One region of the Lysinibacillus sp. VIII_CA genome, then DNA from elsewhere that is predicted to be linked to it. Evidence: riboswitches for the same ligand, from Rfam matches in the RefSeq annotation. Region 1 holds a riboswitch; each other region holds the start of a gene.
What was found. A riboswitch is a leader RNA that binds a small molecule or an ion and turns the genes downstream of it on or off. The one in region 1 is predicted to bind S-adenosylmethionine.
Positions count from the first base shown of each region.

Region 2: another riboswitch for S-adenosylmethionine. It lies ahead of ACP3VS_RS09730 (cyclase family protein); the one in region 1 lies ahead of metK (methionine adenosyltransferase).
Region 3: another riboswitch for S-adenosylmethionine. It lies ahead of ACP3VS_RS07035 (Na+/H+ antiporter NhaC family protein); the one in region 1 lies ahead of metK (methionine adenosyltransferase).

Region 1 covers NZ_JBNFXM010000002.1:32,574-35,828, forward strand. Annotated here, with positions in the region: gene pckA (phosphoenolpyruvate carboxykinase (ATP)) at 1-1,203, opposite strand, end outside; SAM riboswitch class I at 1,595-1,713, shown strand; gene metK (methionine adenosyltransferase) at 1,998-3,194, shown strand.
Region 2 covers NZ_JBNFXM010000005.1:180,471-183,725, forward strand. Annotated here, with positions in the region: gene ACP3VS_RS09720 (AraC family transcriptional regulator) at 1-248, shown strand, start outside; gene ACP3VS_RS09725 (hypothetical protein) at 411-812, shown strand; SAM riboswitch class I at 913-1,019, shown strand; gene ACP3VS_RS09730 (cyclase family protein) at 1,109-1,846, shown strand; gene ACP3VS_RS09735 (DedA family protein) at 1,876-2,472, opposite strand; gene ACP3VS_RS09740 (Cof-type HAD-IIB family hydrolase) at 2,564-3,255, opposite strand, start outside.
Region 3 covers NZ_JBNFXM010000003.1:336,137-339,391, forward strand. Annotated here, with positions in the region: gene ACP3VS_RS07030 (DUF3953 domain-containing protein) at 1,278-1,394, shown strand; SAM riboswitch class I at 1,520-1,623, shown strand; gene ACP3VS_RS07035 (Na+/H+ antiporter NhaC family protein) at 1,728-3,008, shown strand; gene ACP3VS_RS07040 (VanZ family protein) at 3,224-3,255, opposite strand, start outside.

The DNA of each region.
Region 1 (3,255 bases):
AAGTGGAAGGAATGGAGAACCGAAGCAAGTAGAGAATACTGGTTCTGGCTCTGTTACACCACGTTCAGTTCCAGCAAGTTTTGAAGTGAAACCACTTAAGAAGTGATACATAGCTTGCTCTTTTGTTAATTTGCTGATAGGAGGTAATACGCCAAACGCATCAGCTGTTAGGAAAATGATTGTTTTTGGATGACCTGCTACAGATGGATCAACAATATTTTCGATGTATTGGATTGGATAAGCTACACGTGTATTTTCTGTTAATGAGCCATCATCATAGTCACAAATACGAGTTTCTGGATCAACAGCTACGTTTTCTAAAACAGAACCGAAGCGGATTGCATTGTAGATTTCTGGTTCTTTCTCAGCAGAAAGGTTGATCGTTTTTGCATAGCAACCCCCCTCAATGTTGAATACTCCATTATCAGACCAACCATGTTCATCGTCACCGATTAGCTTACGGTCTGGATCAGCGGATAATGTCGTTTTACCAGTACCAGATAAACCGAAGAATAATGCTACATCGCCAGCTTCACCAACGTTTGCTGAACAGTGCATAGAAAGGATTCCTTGTTGTGGTAATAAGTAGTTCATAATTCCGAAAATAGATTTTTTCATTTCACCAGCATATTCAGTACCACCAATTAAGATAATTTTCTTTTCAAGTGATACAATGATGAATGTTTCAGAAGCAGTACCGTCAACCGCAGGATCTGCTTTAAAGTTAGGAGCTGAGATGACAGTGAAGTCTGCAACATGCGAAGCTAATTCTTCTTTAGTCGGACGGATAAATAATTGATGAGCGAAAAGGTTGTGCCAAGCGTATTCATTAATCACTTGGATGCTTAATTGTGAATCTTTGTCAGCACCAGCAAAACCTTTGAATACGAATAATTCATCACGTTCTTTTAAATATTTTATTACTTTTACATACAGATTATCGAACACTTCAGAGGAAATTGGTTGATTGACTTTACCCCAGTCAATTTGATCTTTTGTGCTTTCTTCTTCTACTGTATATTTATCTTTAGGTGAACGACCAGTGTATTTGCCAGTTTCTGCACGAACTGCGCCATCTACTGTTAACATTGCCTCACCACGAGAAGTAGCTTTTTCTGCTAATTGTGGTACTGAAAGTTGAACATTAATGTTACCGCCGTTTAATAATTCCTTCAGTTCGTTTGCAATTTCTACTGAATTCATCGATTAAATACCATCCTTTTTTATAGTATTCCCTTGGTTTAGAGGGATTTTTTCTTAATTTCAAAAATAGTATAACACAATGGGTTAAATAATCTATACTAATTAAGAAATTATTTTAGAGTTTTTATTACTTTTCAATAAACTGACAAAAAATAATGTTTTTCGAGTAGAAAACATTCAATGCTACAGTAAATTGTCTAAAATTTGAGCCACACATATGTTACCACAAGAAGCTAGGTATGTTGTAGGGATTAAATTTCTTCTATTTACATCATCACCCAAGTATGAAAATTTTATGGTGATAATTTTGTTCTTCCTTTCTATACAGTAATACATAAGAAAATATTTGACAACGATTGACCTTTTCAGTAACATGAAAATTGAACGGATACTCTTATCCCGAGCTGGTGGAGGGTCAGGCCCTGTGAAACCCGGCAACCTGCATGTATTATTTCACAACATGCGTTGGTGCCAACCTGATGCAAGGGAAAATCCCTTGAACGATAAGAGTGAAAGGTAACGAAGTCATTATTCCTTTCCTCATGTATAGTAACGTGAGAAAAGGATTTTTTTATTGTTAAAAATTAATGTAAAGGTAAGTATATGTAGTTCTTTCCTTATTATAATGACGGGTCTTTCGAAATCCTCGTGTTTTTAAGTAGCAGTTATTTTTTCTCGTAAAGTGAAATGACAACAACAGCGGCTTGAGAGAGTTCAATCCTTAGGAGCGGACTTGACATGGGTAATGAGTACCGTACAAATACTTTTTGTAAGAGTAATAGGAGGAAAACTAAATGACAAACCGTCGACTGTTTACATCAGAAAGTGTAACAGAAGGGCATCCAGATAAAATCTGTGACCAGATTTCGGATGCCATTTTAGATGCTATTTTAGCAGAAGATCCAAATGCACGTGTAGCGTGCGAGACAACTGTAACAACAGGATTAGTATTAGTAGCAGGAGAAATCACTACTTCTACTTATGTAGATATTAAAGGCATTGTACGTGATACTGTGGCGGAAATTGGATACACACGTGGTAAATATGGCTTTGATGCTGAAAACTTAGCAGTACTTGTAGCAATTGGTGAGCAATCTCCAGATATTGCCCAAGGCGTTGACCAAGCTTTAGAGGCCCGTGAGGGTTCTATGACAGATGCAGATATTGAAGCGATTGGTGCAGGAGACCAAGGCTTAATGTTTGGCTATGCATGTAATGAAACACCCGAGTTAATGCCATTACCAATTAGCTTAGCTCATAAATTAGCACGTCGTTTAACAGAAGTTCGTAAATCTGGGGAGTTAGCTTATTTACGCCCAGATGGTAAAACACAAGTAACAATTGAGTATGATGACAATAACGTACCTGTTCGTGTCGATACAATTGTTATTTCAACTCAGCATGATGAAGAAGCAACACTTGAACAAATTCAGGCCGATCTAAAACAATTCGTGATTGCTCCTGTAGTGCCAAGCGAATTATTAGATACAAACACAAAATACTTTATCAATCCAACTGGCCGTTTCGTAATTGGCGGACCAAAAGGAGATGCTGGTTTAACGGGCCGTAAAATCATTGTTGATACATACGGTGGTTATGCACGACATGGTGGTGGTGCATTCTCAGGTAAGGATGCAACAAAAGTAGACCGTTCAGCTGCCTATGCGGCACGTTATGTAGCTAAAAATATTGTAGCAGCTGGTTTAGCAGAACGCGCTGAAGTACAGTTGGCTTATGCAATTGGCGTTGCACAGCCTGTTTCCATTGCTGTAGATACATTTGGTACAGGAAAAGTGACGGAAAGCAAAATTGTAGAATGGGTTCGTGAGCTATTTGATTTACGCCCAGCAGGTATCATTAAAATGCTTAATCTTCGTCGTCCAATTTATAAACAAACTGCAGCTTATGGACACTTTGGTCGTACAGATGTAAACGTCCCATGGGAACAAACTGATAAAGCTGACGCATTACGCATAAAAGTACAGCTGTAAACTATTGTGCTAAAGTGCTGAAGTCTTTAGAAAATTATTCTAATGTATTATGAACAAAAGG
Region 2 (3,255 bases), on a different contig from region 1:
AGCGTAAAGCTCATCTGACTTCAAATCAGCTGCAACAACTAGACGCTGATCATTTGTTTATCACCTTCGACAAGCAACACTCCATTTATGAGAATGAAGAGCGTACTATTTTAACATCCTCTATGTGGAAAAACCTAAGGGCTGTTAAAAGAAACTGTGTCTATGAGGTGGATTTTTTAACGTGGATGAATTATGGAATCCTGTCACATAGCAAAAAAATAGATGATGTATTAAACGTTCTTGGCTAAAGAACAAAAGGGAAGCGCGCCATCGCTTCCTTTTTTAGTTTGTGTGGCATACCATTCAGCATAGTATATTAACACTTCAGTACAGGAATGGCGTTATTCAAACACCTAAAAAGATCATGATACATAAGATAAGATATCAGCTTCTGGCTAGGAGGAATTGATTTGTATTATAATCCTTATCCTTATTTTATTCACCCCTACCATTACCCGATACCATCGACAGACCATCAACTTGCAGCTAGAACCTTTTCACAACATTTAGCAATGCCGACTAGTAATAGTCCCTTTCCCCCTGTTGATACACAAAAATTAATATCTTCAGCTACGCGGATAAAGACGATTATGCAGCAGGCACAATTACTTACAGATAAAATTGATAGTTCTCAACAATTTGCACATGACTTAAAGAATGCTGCACAGCTTTCAAATAAAACAGAGGTCGAAAAATTAATTACATCCACAGGCATTACTACAAAATTTGAAACCAACTATACACCAGATAATTTTAGAATACAGCTTATGGATAGTGCCTGCTGTCGAGTAACGTTAATTTTGAATTGGTAAGTAAATTAATTTTAACCCTGTAATCCTATCAAAGTTGTAAACTATAAAAATATATGTTAAAGTATTTATACTATTATTTCTGAAAATTCTTATATCCTATTTCTTATCTAGAGAGACGGAGGGATCGGCCCGATGAAGTCTCAGCAACCAGCTCAAGCAGTATGGTGCTAATTCCTATTGGCAAAATTTAAGCCTGAAAGATGAGAAGACGCACTACCTATGTTTGATTCCGGGAGTCCTCTTCGATTGAGGACTCTTTTTTTATTGACTACTACTTTTAGAAAGCAGGGAATTTAATGTCTAACGAACTTTTACAAGCATTGCACTTACTAAAATCAAAACAATGGGTCGATTTGACACATACCTTCGGCCCAGACTCACCTCATTTTTTCATGTTTGAAGATGCTAAATTTGAAACATTATTCTCGCATGATGATGGATTTTTTGCACAGCAGTTTTCTTTTCCTGGACAATATGGAACACATATTGACCCACCCATTCACTTTGTAAGAGATACTCGATTTCTAGATGAATTAGCACTAAAGGAGCTTGTTCTTCCGCTTATCGTCATTGATAAATCACAGGAGGCTGCTAGTAATCATGACTTTACGCTCAGTGTACAAGATATTCTAGAATTCGAGACACACTATGGACAGATTGAAGAAGGTACATTTGTGGCACTGCGAACAGATTGGAGTAAGCGTTGGCCAGATAAAGAGGCATTTAGTAATAAAGATGTCAATGGAGATAATCATCTCCCAGGTTGGGGCTTGGAGGCCTTACAATTTCTATTCAAGGAACGTAAAGTAAGTGCAATAGGTCATGAAACTTTTGATACTGATTCTGCCACTGATTTTCGTCAAAGTGGCCAATTAGTTGGTGAATATTTTGTCCTCAATCAAGACACTTATCAAATTGAGCTCATGACTAATTTAGACAAGCTACCTCCTATAGGTGCTATTATTTTTAATATAGTACCCAAGCCTGAAAAAGCATCTGGATTCCCTGTACGTTCATTTGCCATATTGCCATAACAAAAAGTCGGTAGGAATCCTACTGACTTTTACTTTTGTACGTTTCTTTTTTTAAATAAATAATAAATAATTAACATGACTAGGACAAACAGCAAGATGACGTACATACTGTAATGAGATAAATAGTAACCGACGAATCGCCATTTCTCTCCTAGCACTTTTCCTAAGGTTATAAATGTAAAAGTCCATATAAATGCCCCTGTATAAGCAAAGAAAGCGAATTTCCTATATGGATAATTATTGATAGCGGCGATATAGGCTGTTAGATGGCGTACACCAGGAATAAAATAGCCAGCAATTAATAAAAAAGGCCCCACTTTCATAAACATTTTTTTAGTAAATTCAATTTTTTGCTCAGTTATATGAATCTTTGGCCCATATTTCTGCAAGAGCGGTAAGCCAAATCGACGGCCGATATAGTAGCTTAAAGTAATCCCCCCCATTGCGCCAATCAGAGCACTTACTAAAGCTGGGATATGTCCAAGGCTTTCTCGATAAACACTATAGCCTACATAAGTTAAAAATACTTCATCGGGAAGTGGCAACCCAACAATGCCTCCAATTAGGATCACGATGATGCCAAAATACCCGTAATGTTCAATTAGAGATTGCACATGCTGCGCCATTTTTCATCCCACCTAATACATTGTTCTATATACTCATAACTGTATACCAAAAGAGTCTCTCAAGCCTCCACTTTACTTCCTTTCCATGTCGTTAAATAATGTGCAGCTTTCGTAAAGCAAAATCTATGCCACCTTCAATGGATTTCTTTGTAACAAAATCTGCAACATTTTTTAGAGCTTGGCTCCCATTCCCCATAGCTACCCCAAGGCCAACCAGCTCTAGCATATCTATATCATTCTCTCCATCTCCAAAAGCTATGGCATCCTTAGCATTAATCTCAAAATAATCAAGTACAGCCTTTACGGCTATCGACTTGGACACATCTTGCTGTAAAACATTCACAATATAAGGATGCCATCGTTGCCGTAATATATTCGAAAATTGACGAGCTAATCTTTTTTCAGCCTGTTCATCAGCATAAAGGCACATAAGAAAAACCTCTTCATCCATAATGCTTTCTTTTCTAACTGGAAAATCACATAAAGACAATGTCTCTTGCATCGCGCTTAAGGCTAATGGATTTTGTATATCATTCATCGTAAGTTGTTCTGTAAAAAATGTTAAGGAATGCTGATGTTGCTGTGCAAAAGCTTGAACATTTTGAACAATGCCCTTCTCAATCGGAATTTTATGTATCACAACATCCTTGTGTTTCACATATGCCCCATTCGCCGTAATAAAGGTTTCAATCCCTAAATTTTTCAGCTCTTCACACATGGACAACGGTCTTCCTGTCGCAGCCACAAGATAGATTCCCTTTTCCTGTAATAGTCGAATAGCCT
Region 3 (3,255 bases), on a different contig from region 1:
TAACATTCACTTTTCACAAAAAGGCCAGGATTCACTTATTCCGTGATTTCCTGGTCTTTTTGTGCAGACAATCCTATTTTATACGAAAAAATAGGACAAATAGTGAAACTTTTTAGCTGTTTTTTCGTATTCATAATTGAATCTAAAGCTAAGCAATATTATTAGTAAGATTCACTTTCACTTAAAAGGCTAGAACTTACATAATTATGTAGGCATCTAGTCTTTTTTGTTGCCTTTCTACTTTTATGAAAATCATGAACTTTAGAAAATTACATAGCAATGAGTAAATCCTATGCTCGAAAAAACAAGAATTCCCCCAAAAATTAGATTGGAAAATATTTTAACTTGTTCAACGCCTTAACTTAGCGTAGTATTAATACGAATCAAAACTAAGTAAATTAGTAAGATTCACTTTCACAATAAAACCAGGCGCTCTTCTATGAGGAGCATCTGGTTTTTTGTTTTTATCTGAGATTTCAAGAACATTAATTTATGAGGCAAGCTAGCCTTATCTTACAAACGTAGCCATACTTCCAACAAGTTATTTTTTGTTAATCGAATGTCATTAGTTGTGAAAAAGAGGCGAGAGCTGAAATTCCCATGGCCCGTTTTGCCATAAAGGGATAGATTTTTTGAGCGAACCGAATTTTACAAATGATTGTTTAAATGGGTATTGTTGGATTTTTTAAAATTATAAATCAATTTTTAAATGGTAATAGTTGTCACTATAGAGGTTAGACAAAGGATGCATCAATCGAAAAAATTAATCGGTCTTTTAGTCATTGTATATGTTTGTACATTGTTAGTTTTACCCTCTACAGATGGATTCGTTTCGGAATAATTGATGGAGGTTCTATTATAATTAGCTTTATTTCCTTATTCTTCTTCGGGTAACCATAGCGGTATTAAAGAAGTTAAAGATGAACTGGATAAGCATATTGAAGCACACAATGCTAAAATTGGATAGTATGTTTTAATGATTTTAGCTTGTCTAATTTTTTTTGCTTCAGAGGGTGTCTCCAATTTAAATGACATGAAAAATTATCCTTTGTTCTTAGTCGTTGGGTTTACATTGGTCATATCACCTATCATAGAATTTATTTATTCAAAAAAAGTTAGATAACTGACAGTATTTGTTTAAGCAAAAAGGGAGGAATCGTTTTGTTAAAAACAGTACAAATTATTTTATCAACGATAGGCATCACGCTTTCCGTTTATGGACTTATTCATATGAATACCGCCTAAATTTCTTAATGATCCTTTTCCTAGGTTTATTTATGTTAACATTAGGAATTAAAGAGTTTGGGAGAGAGAGAAAATTATATGGTTGTTTTCTAGTTGGCGCATTTATATTTTCGGTATATGTGTCTATACAAAGCTTCATATTAATCTAAAAAGTTGAATTCTGGACCTTAAAGATAGTGCCAAGAAATTTTTTCTAATTAAAAACATGTTGCAATTATGGATGTTTTATTTTAGTATTTTAATATTGTGTCAAAAATATAATATAATATTTTTCTTCTTATCAAGAGAGATGGAGGGACTGGCCCGATGAAATCTCGGCAGCGGAACTATTAAGTTACTGTGCCAAATCCAGCAAGCAATGTCCTTGATAGATAAGAGGAGCGTTTTAACTATAAGGCCTCTTCTTGTTATTTCAAGATGAGGCCTTTTTTATGGTGAACAAACAAAAATAGGGCTGATTTTTAATTTTTGGGAGGTAAACAATGAGGAGAGAGAATCCATGGGCGCTAATCCCATTTGTTGTTTTTATAATTTTATTTATTGGTTCAGGGGTTATGACGGGTGATTTTTATGCCTTCCCTGTTATTGTAGCTATTAGCATTTCGGGAGCTGTGGCTCTAGCGATGAATCGAAAAGAATCGTTTTCACGGAAGGTTGATATTTTTTGCCAAGGTGCTGGAAATTTAAATGTCATGCTGATGGTTATTATTTTTCTATTAGCAGGGGCATTTTCAGAGGTAGCCAAGGGGATGGGGGCCGTAGATTCCACTGTTAACTTTGCATTATCAATTATTCCGCAAAACTTGCTTGTTGTAGGTTTATTCATCATTGCCTGTTTTATCTCTCTATCCATGGGTACGTCAGTGGGGACAATTGTTGCACTGGCGCCCATAGGAGTTGGGATAAGCGATCAGACTGAGCTATCTATTGCTTTAGTGATAGCAGCGGTTATAGGCGGTTCAATGTTTGGTGATAATTTATCTTTTATTTCAGATACTACTATTACTGCCGTTCGTTCACAAGGAGCGCAAATGAAGGACAAATTTAAGGTCAATTTTTGGATTGTATTGCCGGCAGCTATGGTTACGAGCATTATTTTAGGGTTTATGACATCCGGTGGAACAGCTCAAGTAGAGCATTTAAGCTATAATTGGGTAAAAATTGTTCCCTATGTTTTAGTGATTATTTTAGCGTTATCGGGAATGAATGTTTTCCTCGTTCTTGCATTAGGGATTGTCCTCGCCGGTGCAGTTGGCTTAGCAGATGGCAGCTATCACCTAATGAGCCTTATACAAAAAATTGGCGAAGGAATGGAAGGTATGTTTGAAATCGCCTTTCTAGCTATATTAATAGCTGGAATGGTGGAGGTTATTAAATTTAATGGAGGAATTGACTTTTTGCTCCGCCTTGTAACACGCAGGATTAAATCGCAGAAGGGCGCTGAATTAGGTATAGCTGGTCTTGTGGGCCTAACTAATTTATCTACGGCCAATAATACAATTGCTATTTTAATTGCTGGGCCGCTTGCCAAAAATATTGCTGATCAGTATGAGATTGAGCCGAAAAAATCCGCAAGTATTTTAGATATTTTCTCCTGTACGGTTCAAGGTCTTCTCCCATACGGAGCTCAATTCCTAGTAGCCGCAAGCGTTGCCAAAATATCGCCAGTGAGTATCTTACCATACGCGTTCTATCCTATTCTTATTGGTATTTGTGGTATGATAGCTATTCTCATTGGGTACCCGAAAGAAAAGAAGGCCTAAACTTTTCTTTCAGACTGTAGACAAAAGTCATCGAGAAGTTCACTCTCGATGACTTTTGTCATTTTTAATATTTGAGTAATATACTACCAAACCTAACATGCTCCACTCTTAGGAAGCTGTCTATTTTTTAGGGGATAATTCATTCAAATAGGGAGCTCATTACAATGGAAAGCCCGGTTGTCCGTTAATTGGACCCAAATATTCGGAATGAGCTATTACTTTCTTGCCTGAATTAAAGTAAACCAAT